One region of the Pseudoalteromonas sp. SCSIO 43101 genome, then DNA from elsewhere that is predicted to be linked to it. Evidence: predicted binding sites of a transcription regulator. Region 1 holds the regulator's gene; the other holds the start of a gene.
The links. The regulator MetJ, encoded in region 1, represses methionine synthesis genes. The targets are predictions, from matches to a motif close to TAGACGTCTAGACGTCTA.
Positions count from the first base shown of each region.

Region 2: the regulator MetJ is predicted to act here: its motif matches at 5,323-5,340, upstream of J8Z25_RS04575 (homoserine O-succinyltransferase).

Region 1 covers NZ_CP072673.1:466,503-474,566, forward strand. Annotated here, with positions in the region: gene priA (primosomal protein N') at 1-1,756, opposite strand, end outside; gene rpmE (50S ribosomal protein L31) at 1,990-2,205, shown strand; gene J8Z25_RS02295 (malic enzyme-like NAD(P)-binding protein) at 2,778-4,019, shown strand; gene metJ (met regulon transcriptional regulator MetJ) at 4,119-4,439, opposite strand; gene metB (cystathionine gamma-synthase) at 4,664-5,923, shown strand; gene metL (bifunctional aspartate kinase/homoserine dehydrogenase II) at 5,929-8,064, shown strand, end outside.
Region 2 covers NZ_CP072673.1:963,889-971,952, forward strand. Annotated here, with positions in the region: gene cyoC (cytochrome o ubiquinol oxidase subunit III) at 1-573, shown strand, start outside; gene cyoD (cytochrome o ubiquinol oxidase subunit IV) at 573-932, shown strand; gene cyoE (heme o synthase) at 1,075-1,959, shown strand; gene J8Z25_RS04560 (histone deacetylase family protein) at 2,042-2,950, opposite strand; gene J8Z25_RS04565 (PilZ domain-containing protein) at 3,004-3,369, opposite strand; gene ettA (energy-dependent translational throttle protein EttA) at 3,485-5,158, opposite strand; gene J8Z25_RS04575 (homoserine O-succinyltransferase) at 5,405-6,352, shown strand; gene J8Z25_RS04580 (homocysteine S-methyltransferase family protein) at 6,342-7,409, shown strand; gene metH (methionine synthase) at 7,419-8,064, shown strand, end outside.

The DNA of each region.
Region 1 (8,064 bases):
TTCGCCCAGCACGGCCTGCCACTTGTGTAACTAGCTGTGCTAAATGCTCTGTCGCGCGAAAGTCACAGGAATATAAACCACTATCGACATCTAAGATTAAAACGAGACTCACATCGGCAAAGTGGTGGCCTTTTGCCAACATTTGCGTACCGACTAAGATACGAGCACCACCTTGATTAATATCATCAAGTGCTTTCTCTAAGCTGCCTGTACGACGGGTTGAGTCGCGGTCAATACGACTAATCGGAATATCAGCGAAGGTTTGTGTTAAAAACTCTTCAATTTGCTCAGTGCCTTTACCATTTGGAAAAATCTGCGTGCTGCCACAATCTGGACACTGATGGGGCACCTGATGTTGCTCACCACAGTGGTGACAAATCATTTGGCCAATGGCTTTATGAAAGGTTGCGCTAGTGCTACAACGTGAGCACTCACTTAGCCAACCACACTCATGACATATGAGGGTAGGTGAAAAACCTCGGCGGTTTAAAAACACCATCACTTGCTTGCCTCGCTCTAAATGTTGACGCATATAGGCAAGGCTGGCATGGGCAATACCAGCTTGTTCTGGTTGGCCTTTCATATCGATTAATTGGAACTGATTATCAGTGCTGGTTTGGGCACGTTCAGTAAGACTCAATAACTGATACTTGTTATTAATTGCTTTGTGTAAGGTTTCAAGTGCCGGTGTGGCGCTACCTAAAACCAGTGGAATATTATGCTGGTATGCTCTATAAGCGGCTAAATCTCTGGCATGATAACGTAACGTGTCTTGCTGCTTAAACGAGCTGTCGTGCTCTTCATCAACAATGATCATCCCAAGCGATAAAAAGGGTAAGAAAATACTCGAACGTGTACCGATCACTATGGCACAACTGCCTTTTTCACAGAAACGCCAGGTTTGTAAGCGTTCATTGTCTGTTAGTGCTGAATGCCATAGCATAATTGGTGTATCAGGAAATCGGCGACGAAAACGGTTAACGGTTTGAGGTGTTAAGCCAATTTCGGGCACTAATACTAAGGCTTGTTGACCTTTTTTAAGTACTTCTTCTAGGCATTGCAAATACACTTCAGTTTTACCACTTCCGGTAACCCCTTCAAGTAAAAAGCTAGTAAAGCCGCAAGCTTGATTAATGCTGGTACAGGCAACGGCTTGCTCTTTATTAAGAGTTGGTTTGTTTCCAACGGTCGGCACGCGTTGCTGCCATTGGTTATCATGTTCGATAAACTGAGTGATCAATTCTTTATCGAGTAGGCCGTCGATGGTTTTTTTTGTAAATCCGAGTGCTTTTAATTCAGTAACAGATGATTTGCCCGATTCGGCTAGCTGCTTTAATAAACTCAACTGGGTTTTTGCTTTTAGTGATGGAAGCTTTGCGCCTTTATCGGTCAGCTCAACCATATTAATACTGGTTTTATCTGGACATTCGCCTTGTCTTAAAGCAGCCGGAAGTGCCGTATGAATGGTTTCACCCAATGGGTAACAGTAGTAGCGGGCAGTAAATTTTAGCAAGGCTAGATGCTGCTCTGATAAAACTGGTGTGTCGTCTATTACATCAATAATAGCTTTAATTTTGTCTGCAGGAACTTCTGTTGATGTTTTTAGAGCGAGTACCACAGCGACCTTTTTTTGACTGCCAAATGGCACACGAACTCGCATACCTGGCTTTAAGTCAGGGCTATGCAGCAGCTGTTCAACTTTATAATCGAAGGTACGCTGTAAAGGGACTTTTATGGCAACTTCTACAAAGTGCATAACAACTCAACTGAAACAAAGATAGAAGGATAATGTACTAAAATTACTGTTAAAAACCTACCAACAAATACTGAACAACAGGCCACTTGATTATTTTTTTAGCGAAAGATGCATTTAAAGCTTGTCGCAAGGTCACTTGAGCTATAAAATACGCGGCCTATTAATTGTATTAACTGCGTATGGTGCCAGACTTCGGGTTTGGAGAGCGATACGGCCTTAACTAGAGGTTCCCTATGAAAGAAGGTATTCACCCTAAGTACGAAGCTATCACTGCAACTTGTTCATGTGGTAACAAATTCGAAACTAGCTCAACTCTTTGTAAAGACATCCACTTAGACGTATGTTCTGAGTGTCACCCGTTTTACACTGGTAAGCAAAAGATTCTAGACACTGGCGGCCGTGTTGATCGTTTCAACAAGCGCTTCGGTGCACTTAGCAGCAAGAAGTAATTTCTGCTGTTTAGTTAAAAGAAGCACCTTAGGGTGCTTTTTTTATACCTAAAATTCATTAAGTATACTTTGAACTCATCACTAACTTACCATCTTAACATATTTCTTTTGCATAACTATTTCTGAGTGTTATGCCCACTATGTCGCTAATTGTGCAGACAAAGTGTAATCCCTTGGCTATATTCTTTTTTGTATAAATGCATACCAATCCGCAATAATACTTAATTAAGCGTATTGGTATCTAAAAGTTATTAAAAATAATAATTTTAAATAATTTCGTAATTAAATGCTGTGAACTTCGTTGAAATGGCGGTTATAGGCTAATTTCGGCTATTTGCAGTGTTCGTGCATACAAAATACAAAAACACGTGCTTAAAAGGCCATAAATAGGTGAATTTTTATGTCTAATTAATCGCAACTATGCACAGAAATTGTGGGGAAATCCTTTAAAATTAAGCGATATAGCTTATAACAGGATAGACCTGATAATACTTGGAATTTTTATACATTACAGGTATCGTACTGATGCAAGCTCTCTCACTTTTTAACTTTTTGCAGGATACTATCGCGTTATGTCAGATTTTCGTGAACAAGCATTACATTACCACGCTCACCCCGTTCCAGGTAAAATTAGTGTTGAACTAACCAAGCCAGCCGAAACGGTTAACGATCTCGCTTTAGCTTATAGCCCAGGTGTTGCTGAACCGGTCCGCGAAATTGCTGCTGATCCAGCAAATGCCTATAAGTACACAGGTAAAGGTAACATGGTTGCGGTTATTTCAAACGGTACCGCAATTTTAGGTTTAGGTAACTTAGGTCCGCTTGCATCAAAACCTGTAATGGAAGGTAAAGCCTTATTATTCAAACGTTTTGCTGGCCTTGATTCAATTGATATTGAAGTAAAACACCGCACAACAGAAGATTTCATCAATACGGTTGCTAATATTGCTGATACCTTTGGTGGTATCAACTTAGAAGATATTAAAGCACCTGAATGTTTTGAAATCGAAAAAGCGCTTATTGAACGCTGTGATATTCCCGTTTTCCATGATGACCAGCATGGTACAGCTATTGTTACTGCTGCCGGTATGCTTAATGCCCTTGAAGTACAAGGTAAAGATATCGAAGATGCCATTATTGTATGTTTAGGTGCCGGTGCTGCCGCAGTTGCTTGTATGGAGCTTTTAATTAAATGTGGCGCACTACGTGAGCACATCTATATGCTTGACCGTAAAGGTGTGATCCATACTCGTCGTGATGACTTAAACGAGTATAAGCAACTATTCGCTAATAATACTGATAAGCGTACATTACAAGATGTTATTGCTGATGCTGATGTATTCGTTGGTGTATCAGGTCCTAACCTATTAACTGCAGATGATCTTAAGCTAATGGCTGATAAACCAGTCGTGTTTGCGTGTTCAAACCCAGATCCTGAGATTGCACCAGAAGTTGCGCACAGTGCACGTAACGATTTAATTATGGCTACGGGTCGTTCAGACTTCCCTAATCAAGTAAATAACGTGCTTTGCTTCCCGTTTATTTTCCGCGGTGCGCTTGATGTGCGTGCAACGGCAATTAATGATGAAATGAAAATTGCGGCAGTACACGCTATTCGTGGTATCGCTAAAGAGTCTGTACCAAATGAAGTACTGAAAGCGGCTGGTGTTGAGTCACTAGAGTTTGGTGCTGAGTACATCATTCCTAAGCCAATGGACCCGCGTTTATTACCTCGTATTGCACGTGCTGTTGCTGAAGCTGCAGTGGAGTCAGGTGTAGCGCAAATCGAGATGCCAGAAGATTACATGCGTTAAACTTAATTACTCAAATTGTATAACGCTAATAAAAAACTCAGCCTTGGCTGAGTTTTTTTATATCTGCGATTATCGGCGGTGATCCGATGGCCGAAATACTTATTCTGAATCAAGCACTGGGATATCTAACCCCATTTCTTGCATAATTCTTTTAACTTCTTCAGGTACCTTTTCAGGATTGTCTTTACGAAGGTCGTCATCATTTGGTAATGGTTGACCTGTAAAAGCATGTAAGAAAGCTTCACACAATAACTCGCTGTTCGTCGCATGACGCAGGTTATTGATCTGGCGGCGTGTACGCTCGTCAGTTAATACTTTTAATACGTTAAGTGGGATTGATACGGTAATCTTTTTTACTTGTTCTGATTTTTTACCGTGTTCTGCATATGGGTGAATGTATTCACCGTTCCATTTAGCCATAAGTTGTTTCGTTGCCTCGGTTGTCAGTGATTTACGCCTTATTCACAGCGCAAGATGCGGAAATTCTATCTCTTTAAAAAAGATAGTCAAATACTAGTTATTTAGCCATCTAGTGGTGTAAATGTATAAACTTCTATGCGTGAGCGATAAATGCTTTGACTTCTCATATTTGATCATCTAACCTTTTAGACGTCTAAACATCCAATTTAGGAATAGGTGATGAAATGAGCGATAAAAATAAAGCGACGATTACTGTTCGTCACGGCATCGAAGCCGATAAACATCATGGCGCGGTTGTACCGCCAATTTACTTATCAACCACCTATTCATTTGCTGATTTTGATACTAAGCGCCAGTATGACTATGGCCGCAGCGGTAACCCGAATCGCGATATCTTAGCTGAAACCTTAGCTGAACTTGAAGGTGGCGCTAGAGGTATTATTACTGCAACAGGTATGTCAGCAGTGCATTTAGCGACTCAGCTATTAAACAGTGACGACACCTTAGTGATCCCACATGACTGCTATGGTGGTAGTTATCGTTTATTCACTTCGCTTGAAAAGCGTGGCCTGTTAAAACTAAAAGTTTTGGATTTAACGAAATCTGAAAATCTCCAAGAAATTTTATCGATTAAACCTAAGTTGATTTGGATAGAAACGCCAAGTAATCCAATCTTGCGTTTAACAGATATTAAAGCAATCACTAGTATTGCTAAGCAGTGTGATGCTTTAGTTGCGGCTGATAACACCTTCTTATCACCTGCGCTGCAAAACCCAATTGAGTTTGGTGTTGATATTGTTGTTCACTCAACTACTAAATATATTAATGGTCACTCTGATGTGGTTGGCGGTGCGGTGATTGCTGCTACGCAAGAGCTAGGTGATGAGCTTGCTTGGTGGGCAAATAATATCGGTATTACTGGTGCACCATTTGACAGTTACTTAACGCTTCGTGGTTTACGTACTTTAAATGTGCGTTTAAAGCAGCATCAAGAAAATGCTTTTGCGATTGCGGAGTATTTAGAAAACTCTCCTTTTGTAAGCCAAGTTTATTATCCAGGCCTTGCTTCTCACCCACAACATGAGCTTGCTAAAGCACAGCAACGTGGTTTTGGTGGCATGGTGAGCTTTGATATTAAAGGCGACATTAACGATGCAGCAGCGTTTTTAACCAGTCTTAAAGACTTTAGCCTTGCAGAGTCGTTAGGTGGGGTAGAAAGCTTGATTTGTCACCCTGCGACTATGACACACGCAGGCATGGAGCCTAAAGCACGCCTTGAAGCCGGTGTGGGCGATACTTTGATCCGTATTTCTGTAGGCATTGAAGATGTAAAAGATCTTATCGCAGATTTAGACCGTGTTTTCAATTTAGTAAAACCAGGTCAAAGCCAGCAAGTTGCTAAAGCTGAAGTAAAACAAACACAGCAAGATACACAACAAAACGCGTCATTTAAGTTAACGCCTGCGCATACGGCATTGTGGTAGAAGAGATGGTAAATATTGTTCATAAATTTGGTGGCTCAAGCTTAAGCTCGGCAGATCGTTATCATGCGGTAGCTAACATCGTTCTAGCGAATACAGAGCAGGGTGACGGTGTGGTTGTGTCGGCATCAGGTAAAACAACCGATACTCTAGTAAAACTTTGGCAAAGTTACCAGCAGCAAGATTGGCAAGCTGTTAGCGATATTTTATTGCTTATTGATAACAATCAACGAGCCTTAATTGAGCAATTACTTACAGGCCAGAATAAACAACAGGCGTTGGCGCAGCTAAATGATGAGCTTGCGGTTTTAAATGAATTAATTAGTCAACAGCAGTTACTTGAGGCGCCTTTACTTGCCCATGGTGAAGTGTGGTCGGCGCGCTTGTTGGCCGCTTACCTAAATCAGCTCGGTGTCGCTGCGCAAGATGTTGATGCAAGGCAGTTATTTACTTTAAATGACGGGCAACTATTACATCAAAAAAATCAGCAGCAATGCACAAGTATAATTAGTAAGTCACACATAAACGTAGTAACGGGCTTTATAGCTGTGGATTGCCAAGGCAATACGGTTACATTAGGGCGCAACGGCAGTGATTACAGTGCGACGTTACTGGCCAGTTATACTTTTGCGAAACAAGTGTCTATATGGACCGATACACAAGGAGTGTTTAGTACAGATCCTCGTAAAGTTAAAAATGCGCTTAAATATGCCAAGGTTTGTCGCGAGCAAGCTAACTTATTAGCGCGTTTAGGTAATCCTGTACTGCATGCTAAGACGTTATCGCCGTTAAAAGGCACCGAGATCAAGCTAGTTGTTAGAAGTAGCTTTGATTGCGATGCAACACCAACCGAAGTAGTAAAAGAAGGCTATAGCAAAGCAAAACGTTTTATTACTACCTTAGATAACATCGATTTATTACGGGTTGATAAACTTAGTAGTGGTGAAGTAGGTGAACTAAGCCAGTTAATCCAACACAGCCTGCACCACTTTACTAAAGATGGCGATACTTACTTATTAGTGCCAGGTCAAAGCACTCATCAGGTTGTAGGCCACTTAGCGGGTCGCGCCAATATTGTTGAGTCTAATTTAAGTGGTTGTGCAGTGGTTGCACCAACAACAGATGTAATTACGCTTACAGATCAAGCGACAGCGCTTTTAAAAGAGCAAAGCATTCATCCTCGTTTTGTACAACAAGATGATAACTATGTGTTGATCTTAAATGACCAGGCAATTGATAGTGATGTTTTAACTCTTCTACATGACAAGTTAGTCAACAAAGGCCAAGAGCTGGCCATTATCGTTGCTGGTCTTGGTAATGTGGGTGAGGTGTTCTTATCGCAACTACAAGCTCAGTTTGCTCGTTTATCTGCTCAGTATAAAGTAAAAGTTGTTGCTCTTTTACGCTCAAAGCAAATGCTTTTTAGTGCCAGTGGTTTAAATACTGAAACATGGCAAGAGCAATGGCACAACGAAGCGCAAAGCTACAACAAAGCTGAGTTATTAGCACGTATCAATGAGCTTGATTATGAACACAAAGTAGTGATTGATATTACAGCCAGTGAGGCCTTTAGTCAGTTTTATCCTGATTTTATAGAACTTAACTGCCATTTGATCAGTGCAAACAAATATGCTGGCACCGCCGCCAGTAGTTGGTATCAAACATTACGTAATAATTTAGCCGAGCGAAATTTATTGTGGCGCTATAACACCAGTGTGGGGGCAGGTTTACCAATTAATTTTGCTTTAGCTGATTTACAAAATAGTGGTGACAGAATTAACCGTATTGAAGGGGTATTTTCAGGTACCTTGTCATGGTTATGCAGCAGCTATGATGGCAGTGTGCCGTTTTCAGATTTAGTGCTTCAAGCTCAGCAAATGGGCTATACAGAGCCAGATCCTCGTGAAGATTTATCTGGCCGCGATATGCAGCGTAAACTGCTAATTTTAGCGCGAGATCTCGGTCTTGATTTAGAGCTTGATGACATTGCTTTAACTCCACTCATGCCTGAAGCGTTAGCAATAGGTAGCTGGCAAGATTTTCTTGCAAATAAGCAGCTACTCGATGATTTTATGACTGAAAAAGCAAACTTGGCTGCAGCTGAAGATAAAGTTGTGCGCTATACCGGTGCTATTACATTAGTA
Region 2 (8,064 bases), 500 kb from region 1:
GACCATGAGCACCACGATACAGGTGGTAACACCGTATTTGGTTTCTGGCTTTACCTAATGACTGACTGCCTGTTGTTTGCATCATTCTTTGCAACCTATGCAGTATTGTTCATGAATACTGCTGGCGGTGTGTCCGGTAAAGACATTTTTGAACTTGATTTTGTTGCGGTTGAAACCGCAGCACTACTACTCAGTAGTATCACTTTTGGTTTTGCGATGATCTCTGCTCACGGGCAGAAAAAGGCGGCTACTTTAACTTGGTTGCTGGTTACCTTTGCCTTTGGTGCTGTGTTTATTGGTATGGAAGTATATGAATTCCATCACCTAATTGCGCATGGCAATGGCCCTCAGCAAAGTGCCTTTTTAACATCGTTCTTCTCTTTAGTGGGCTTACACGGTCTTCACGTTACAGCAGGTCTTATTTGGATGACTGTCCTGATGATTGAAGTTGTGCGCCGTGGTTTAAACCCACAAACAGTGACACGCCTAAGTTGTTTAAGCTTATTCTGGCACTTCTTAGATGTGGTGTGGATCTGTGTATTTACCGTTGTTTATTTAATGGGAGCAATGTAATGAGTCACAGTGAATCACATGTAATTAATAACTTAGAAGTTCATGCACATAATGATCAATCACATGGCAGCGTTAAAGACTATTTAATTGGTTTTGTATTGTCAGTGGTTTTAACGGCTATTCCATTTTGGGCTGTGATGAGTGGCTCGTTTTCTAAAACGACCACTGCATGGTGCATCGTGAGCATGGCGATTGTGCAAATTTGGGTGCATTTGAAATATTTCTTACACCTAAACTTCAAAACAGAAGACGGCAAAGCAAGTTCATTGTCGTTTATCTTTAGTGCTTTAATCATCGTGATGGTGGTTGGTTTGTCGGTGTGGATCATCTACGAATCGAACGCCATGATGATGTACTAATAACAATTACTTTGTAATTGGTAAAAAGATTTACGAAAGGAGCTGGTTAGTCTGAGGTTGTGTCTCCAGTTCTTACAGTCTGTTACTAACTAGTTTCTTTCGTAATATTGCGTTTGTGCTGAAAATTAGAGGAGTCGAGGAAGTGTTTCGACGTTATTTAAATGTCACTAAACCTGGCATTATCATGGGCAATTTGATCTCTGTCGCGGGGGGATTCTTGCTAGCCTCTCGCGGTGATATTGACCCATGGTTAATGATCGCAACCTTACTAGGGTTATCTTTAGTAGTGGCATCAGGATGCGCGATCAATAACGTAATTGATCGTGATATTGATGTTGCTATGGCGCGCACTCGCAAACGCGTCACAGTAACTGGCGAAATGTCAGCAAAGGCAGCTATGGCACATGGCATCGTGCTTGGTGTTATTGGTTTCGGCTTATTAGCTGTGTATACCAACGTAGTGGCACTCTTATTTGCTACTTTTGGTTACGTCATCTACGTAGGTGTGTACAGCTTATATATGAAACGTCGTTCTGTGTACGGCACCTTTGTAGGAAGTTTATCTGGCGCAGTACCGCCTGTAGTGGGGTATTGTGCCGTGACTGGGCAGTTTGATGCTGGTGCTGTGATTTTATTGGTTATGTTTAGTCTATGGCAAATGCCTCATTCATATGCAATTGCAATCTTTCGTTATAACGACTACCAAGCGGCCAGAATTCCTGTGTTACCTGTAGCGCAGGGGATCGAGAAGGCAAAGCATCACATTGTTTTATATATCGCCGTGTATGCGTTGGTTGTGATGTTATTAACCATTAGTGGTTATACAGGTTTAGCCTTTATGGCTGTAGCTTGTACAACGAGTTTTTGGTGGTTGCTAATGGCGCTTCGTGGCTATCGTCGCAATATTGATGTAAGCGGCTGGGCGCGCCAAGTGTTTGCTTTTTCAATTGTAAACATCACGGTTTTGAGCATAGCTATGGCTTTAGATTACCATTCGGTAGCTCCACAGCTACTTGTTTTAACTTAGAAAAAAGTTGCTAACATATCCCAATGTTACAGTAGCAAAGGCCCGGTTTTTTTCTCCACCGGGCCTTTTTTCTTTGTCGTTATTAAAAGCGAGCCGCTTGTTCAACTACAATGCCGTGACGAGCCGCTAAACGGCGATGATCTTTATCATAACCCCCACCAATTACGGTTGCGACAGGTACATTGCGCTCAAGGCAGCGCTTGAAGACTAAATGGTCGCGTTGCTCTATCCCTTGCCAGCTTATATCAAGTTTACCTAAACCATCTTGCTGCCATACATCAACACCTGCATCATAAAGTACTAAATCTGGGTTTAGGGTGTTTAATAAATAACTCAGAGTATCGTCAACAACGCCTAGGTATTCACTGTCAGCGACATTCGGTGCTAAACCTATGTCTAAGTCGCTGGATGATTTTCGAAACGGAAAATTCTTTTCACAGTGAATAGAGCAGGTATAGGCGTAGGGCTGATGTTCCAGCATTGCTGCGGTACCATCACCTTGATGAACATCTAAATCAAAAATAAGTATATTGGTCACTTCGCCACTTTTTATCAGGGTTTCGCTGGTGAAAGCTAAGTCGTTTACCATGCAATAGCCTGAGCCAAAGTCAGTATGAGCATGGTGAGTGCCACCGGCTAAGTGACAAGCGATGCCATGTTTAAGTGCTAAGCGTGCTGCTTGTAGGGTGCCAAGTGGGGCGGTAAAAGTACGTGCCATCAGCTCTTTTGACCAAGGTAAGCCAATGCGGCGCATCGCCTTTTCATCTAATCTATTATGCCAAAGGTCGTTGATGTAATTTTCACAGTGCACTAATTCAAGGGGCTCTGGGGTGCCAAGCACCGGCTGTGTTAGGTTGTCATTTATTAATCCAAGGCTTTGTACATGCTCATATAAATAAGCAAACTTACTCATCACAAAGCGATGGTTAGGATCGAAACTAAACGAGTAATTTGGGTGATACACCAAGGGTAAGTGGGGATTTAACTGCATAGCTCATTGGATAGCTGAATTTGCTACAGCATAACGAATCTACTGGCAAATGTTTACTCTGGTGCGTGAATTAAATGGCCTAACTCGCGATGTAATAATGCTTCATCACCCAAGTTTAGCTCAATCAGTCGTTTTAAGTGAGTAATACTATCAATATCTATATGTTCACAGCGAAGGCCTGCATGTTGATGCTCAATATGGCACAGCTCCACTTGCATTTTTATCTCGATATTTGACTCTGGCAGGGTAAAGATTAAGTCTGCCTTACTATGAATAGGCACTAAAAATGAATCACTTTTAGTAATAAGCGCACCTTGCAAAGATAGATCAAGTAACTGACAGTGGTAGTCGTTATCTTCGATGCGAAGGATCGCAGGGCAAGAAAATAATACCCGCGAAAACTCTCTGCGTTCATTCATAACTTTATCTCCACCTATATTAACTTAATGAGTATAGATCATTATGAAATTAGTGAGAGAAATGATTATAGCAACAAAAAAGCCCCTAAATCGGGGCTTTTTGAGTATCAGCTAATTAGCCAATTTTTTTGTATTTAATACGCTTAGGTTGTGCCGCTTCTGCGCCTAAGGTTTTCTTCAGCCACTCTTCGTATTCTGTGTAGTTACCATCGAAGAAGTTAATTTGGCCTTCGTCACGGTAATCAAGAATATGTGTAGCAATACGGTCAAGGAACCAACGGTCATGCGAGATACACATTACACAGCCTGGGAACTCTAAAATAGCGTTCTCAAGTGCACGTAATGTTTCAACGTCTAGGTCATTGGTAGGCTCATCCAGTAGTAACACGTTACCACCTGCTTTTAATAACTTAGCTAGATGTAAACGGTTGCGCTCACCACCTGATAAGTCTTTAACGAATTTTTGTTGGTCGTTACCTTTGAAGTTAAAGCGGCCAACATAGGCACGGCTTGGGAATTCAAAGTTACCAATTTTTAATACGTCTTGGCCGTTTGAGATTTCTTGGAAAACGGTGTTGCTTTCGTCCATGTCACCACGGAACTGATCAACGGTTGCAAGCTCAACAGTATCACCAACAAGGATCTCACCGCTATCTGGCGTTTCTTCACCACTTAGCATTTTGAACAGGGTTGATTTACCCGCACCATTAGCACCGATAATACCTACGATAGCGCCTTTCGGCATTGCAAAGTTTAAGTCATCGATTAATACACGGTCGCCAAAGCTCTTCTTTAGGCCTTTGACTTCGATAACTTGGTCACCTAAGCGTGGACCCGGTGGAATGAATAGTTCATTCGTTTCGTTACGCTTTTGGTAATCGTTTTGCTGTAGCTCAGAAAACTGTGCCATACGTGCTTTAGACTTAGCTTGACGGCCTTTAGGGTTTGAACGAACCCATTCAAGTTCTTGCGCGATTGATTTTTGACGTGCTTTTTCAGATTTCTGCTCTTGTTGTAAACGTAAATCTTTTTGTTCAAGCCATGATGAGTAATTACCTTCCCAAGGAATACCTTCACCACGGTCAAGCTCTAAAATCCAACCTGCTACGTTATCTAAGAAGTAACGGTCGTGGGTTACAGCTACCACGGTACCTTCGTAGTCGTGTAAGAAGCGCTCTAACCAAGCAACAGACTCAGCATCTAAGTGGTTGGTTGGTTCATCAAGAATTAGCATATCTGGTTTTTCAAGTAGTAAACGACAGATCGCAACACGGCGTCGCTCACCACCCGAAAGGTGTTCAATTTTTGCATCCCAAGGTGGTAAACGTAATGCATCAGCTGCACGTTCTAACACGTTGTCGATATTGTGACCATCGTGTGCTTGGATGATAGCTTCAAGTTCACCTTGTTCTTTGGCAAGTGCATCGAAGTCAGCACCGTCCATTGCATACTCGTTGTATACTTCATCTAAGCGATTCAGTGCATTTTTAACTTCGCTTACTGCTTCTTCTACTGTTTCGCGAACAGTTTTGCTTTCGTCTAAAACAGGCTCTTGCGGTAAGTAACCGATTTTAGTGCCTGGTTGAGGGCGTGCTTCACCTTCAAAGTCTTGGTCAACACCAGCCATAATGCGAAGTAATGTTGATTTACCTGCACCGTTTAGACCTAGCACACCAATTTTTGCGCCTGGGAAAAAGTGTAAAGAAATATCTTTTAGGATAGTGCGCTTAGGTGGCACAACCTTAGAAACTCGACTCATCGAGAATATAAACTTATCTGGTAACACCATGAAAGAAGCCTTCAATTTATAAGAAAAATTAACAGCAAGTATTGTATACCCAAACTACCTCAAAATACAGAATTCAGCGTTTATGATAGGCTTAATATCAAGGTGTTATTTACTCAAAAAGTCATATATTTTAATTAATGACCACTCAGAAATATCACTTCATTTGGACATCTAAACATCTAGAGGTTGAAATTTCTAACTATCCGTTCATAATTAGCAGTCAGATAAGTGTGCTCGGAGCCAGCTATGCCCATTACAGTAAAAGATGAATTGCCAGCCATTGCAAAATTACGTCAAGAGAACGTGTTTGTAATGCCAAAAAGTCGTGCTAAAACGCAAGAGATTCGTCCAATGCGTTTGGCTATCTTAAACTTAATGCCAAACAAAGTTGAAACCGAAGTGCAATTTATTCGATTATTAGCTAACTCACCGTTACAAGTTAATGTTGAGTTGTTGAGGTTGGATACTCATCGCACGAGTAGTAACTCTGAGCAGCACATGGATACTTTCTATCGTTATTTTTCAGAAGTGAAAGATAATAACTACGATGCCATGATCATAACAGGCGCGCCGCTTGCTCATTTAGAGTATGACGAAGTTGCTTACTGGGATGAACTAAAAGTTATTTTAGATTGGGCAGAGCAGCATGTTACGTCTACGTTGTTTTCGTGTTGGGCGGCACATGCTGGGCTTTATCATCACTATGGTCTGAAGCGTGATCTGAAACCAAATAAACTCAGTGGCGTATTTACCCATAAAAGTTATTTTGATCATGCGGCACTTACCCGAGGCTTTGATGACACCTTTTTAGTGCCACATTCTCGCTATGGTCATATTGATATCGAGAAGATCAATGCCTGCGATGAGCTGGTTGTGTTAGCAGGCTCTGAGCGAGTAGGTGCCTATTTAATTAAAAATAAATCAGGTAGCCAAGTATATATTACGGGCCATCCAGAGTACGATGCCCATACCCTAAAAGGGGAGTATTTGCGTGACCAAGAAAAATCAGCTGATGCGCCTAAGCCAGAAAACTACTTCCCTGACGATAACCCAGATAACGAACCGTCGAAAACGTGGCAAAGCCATGCCTTTTTATTGTTTTCGAATTGGTTAAACTATTATGTGTACCAAACTACACCGTATGATATTAACTTAGTTAGCCAAGATGTAAGGACTAACAACTATGCCGAGTAATGCAGTGAATAAACGCGAACAATTAACCGAGGCGCTAAAACAGCGAATTTTTATCCTCGATGGCGCGATGGGCACCATGATCCAAGAACATAAATTAGAAGAACAGGATTATCGCGGTGAGCGCTTTAAAGACTGGCATGTACTTATTAAAGGCAATAACGACTTATTAAGCCTGACTCAGCCAAAAATCATTGCTGATATTCACCGTGCTTACTTAGAAGCCGGTGCCGATATCATCGAAACCAATACTTTTAATGCCACGACTATTTCGATGGAAGATTACGACATGGCTAGCCTTAGCCGCGAAATCAACCTAGAGTCAGCTAAGCTTGCACGCAGCGTATGTGATGAGTTTGAAGCAAAAGATCCAAGCAAGCCTCGTTATGTTGCAGGCGTACTTGGACCAACATCAAAAACCTGTTCTATTTCGCCAGATGTAAACGATCCAGGTTATCGAAATATCAACTTTGATAAGCTGGTGGCCGCGTATGTTGAGTCAACACTTGCACTTATGGAGGGCGGTGCAGACCTCATTTTGATTGAAACTATCTTTGATACGCTTAATGCAAAAGCTGCTTCGTTCGCTGTGGAAGAAGCATTCGAACAGGCTGGTCGTAGTTTACCTGTGATGATCTCAGGCACCATTACCGATGCCTCAGGCCGTACTTTATCAGGCCAAACAACAGAAGCTTTTTATAACTCAATTCGCCATATTAAGCCGCTATCAATCGGTCTTAACTGCGCCCTTGGCCCTGACTTACTGCGCCAGTATGTTGAAGAGTTATCCCGTGTTTGTGAAACCTTTACCTCGGTGCATCCAAATGCAGGTTTACCGAACGAGTTTGGCGAATATGATTTAGAAGCCCCTGAAATGGCAACAGAAATTATTGATTGGGGCAAGTCTGGCTTTATCAACATTGTAGGTGGTTGTTGCGGCACCACACCGGCTCATATAAAGGCGTTTGCGAAAGGCCTTGAAGGTGTTAAACCTCGCCAATTACCTGAGCTTGAAGTGCGTATGCGCTTATCGGGCCTTGAAGCGTGTAACTTAAACTAGGAAACCGACATGACTGACCAAATTGCTGTATTTACTAACGTCGGTGAGCGTACCAATGTAACAGGCTCGGCTAAGTTTAAACGCTTAATCATGGAAGAAGATTACGAGACTGCCCTCGATGTTGCCCGTGAACAAGTAGAAAATGGTGCGCAAGTGATTGATATCAATATGGATGAAGCCATGTTGGATTCGAAAGCTGCGATGGTAAAGTTTTTAAATTTAATTGCATCAGAGCCTGATATCTCAAAAGTACCTATCATGGTCGACTCATCGAAATGGGACGTTATTGAAGCAGGCTTAAAATGTATTCAAGGTAAAGCCATTGTTAATTCAATTTCACTTAAAGAAGGTGAAGAACCGTTCATACGGCAAGCCAAAATAATAAAACGTTTTGGTGCCGCTGCGGTTGTTATGGCGTTTGATGAAGCCGGTCAAGCTGAAACCGCTGATCGTAAGTTCGAGATTTGTCAGCGTAGCTACAAAATACTTGTTGATGATATTGGCTTCCCGCCAGAAGATATTATTTTTGATCCAAATATTTTTGCTGTAGCAACGGGCATTGAAGAGCACGATAATTACGCTGTTGAATTTATTGAAGGTACGCGTCGAATCAAGCAAGGCTTACCGCATTGTAAAGTGTCGGGCGGTGTATCGA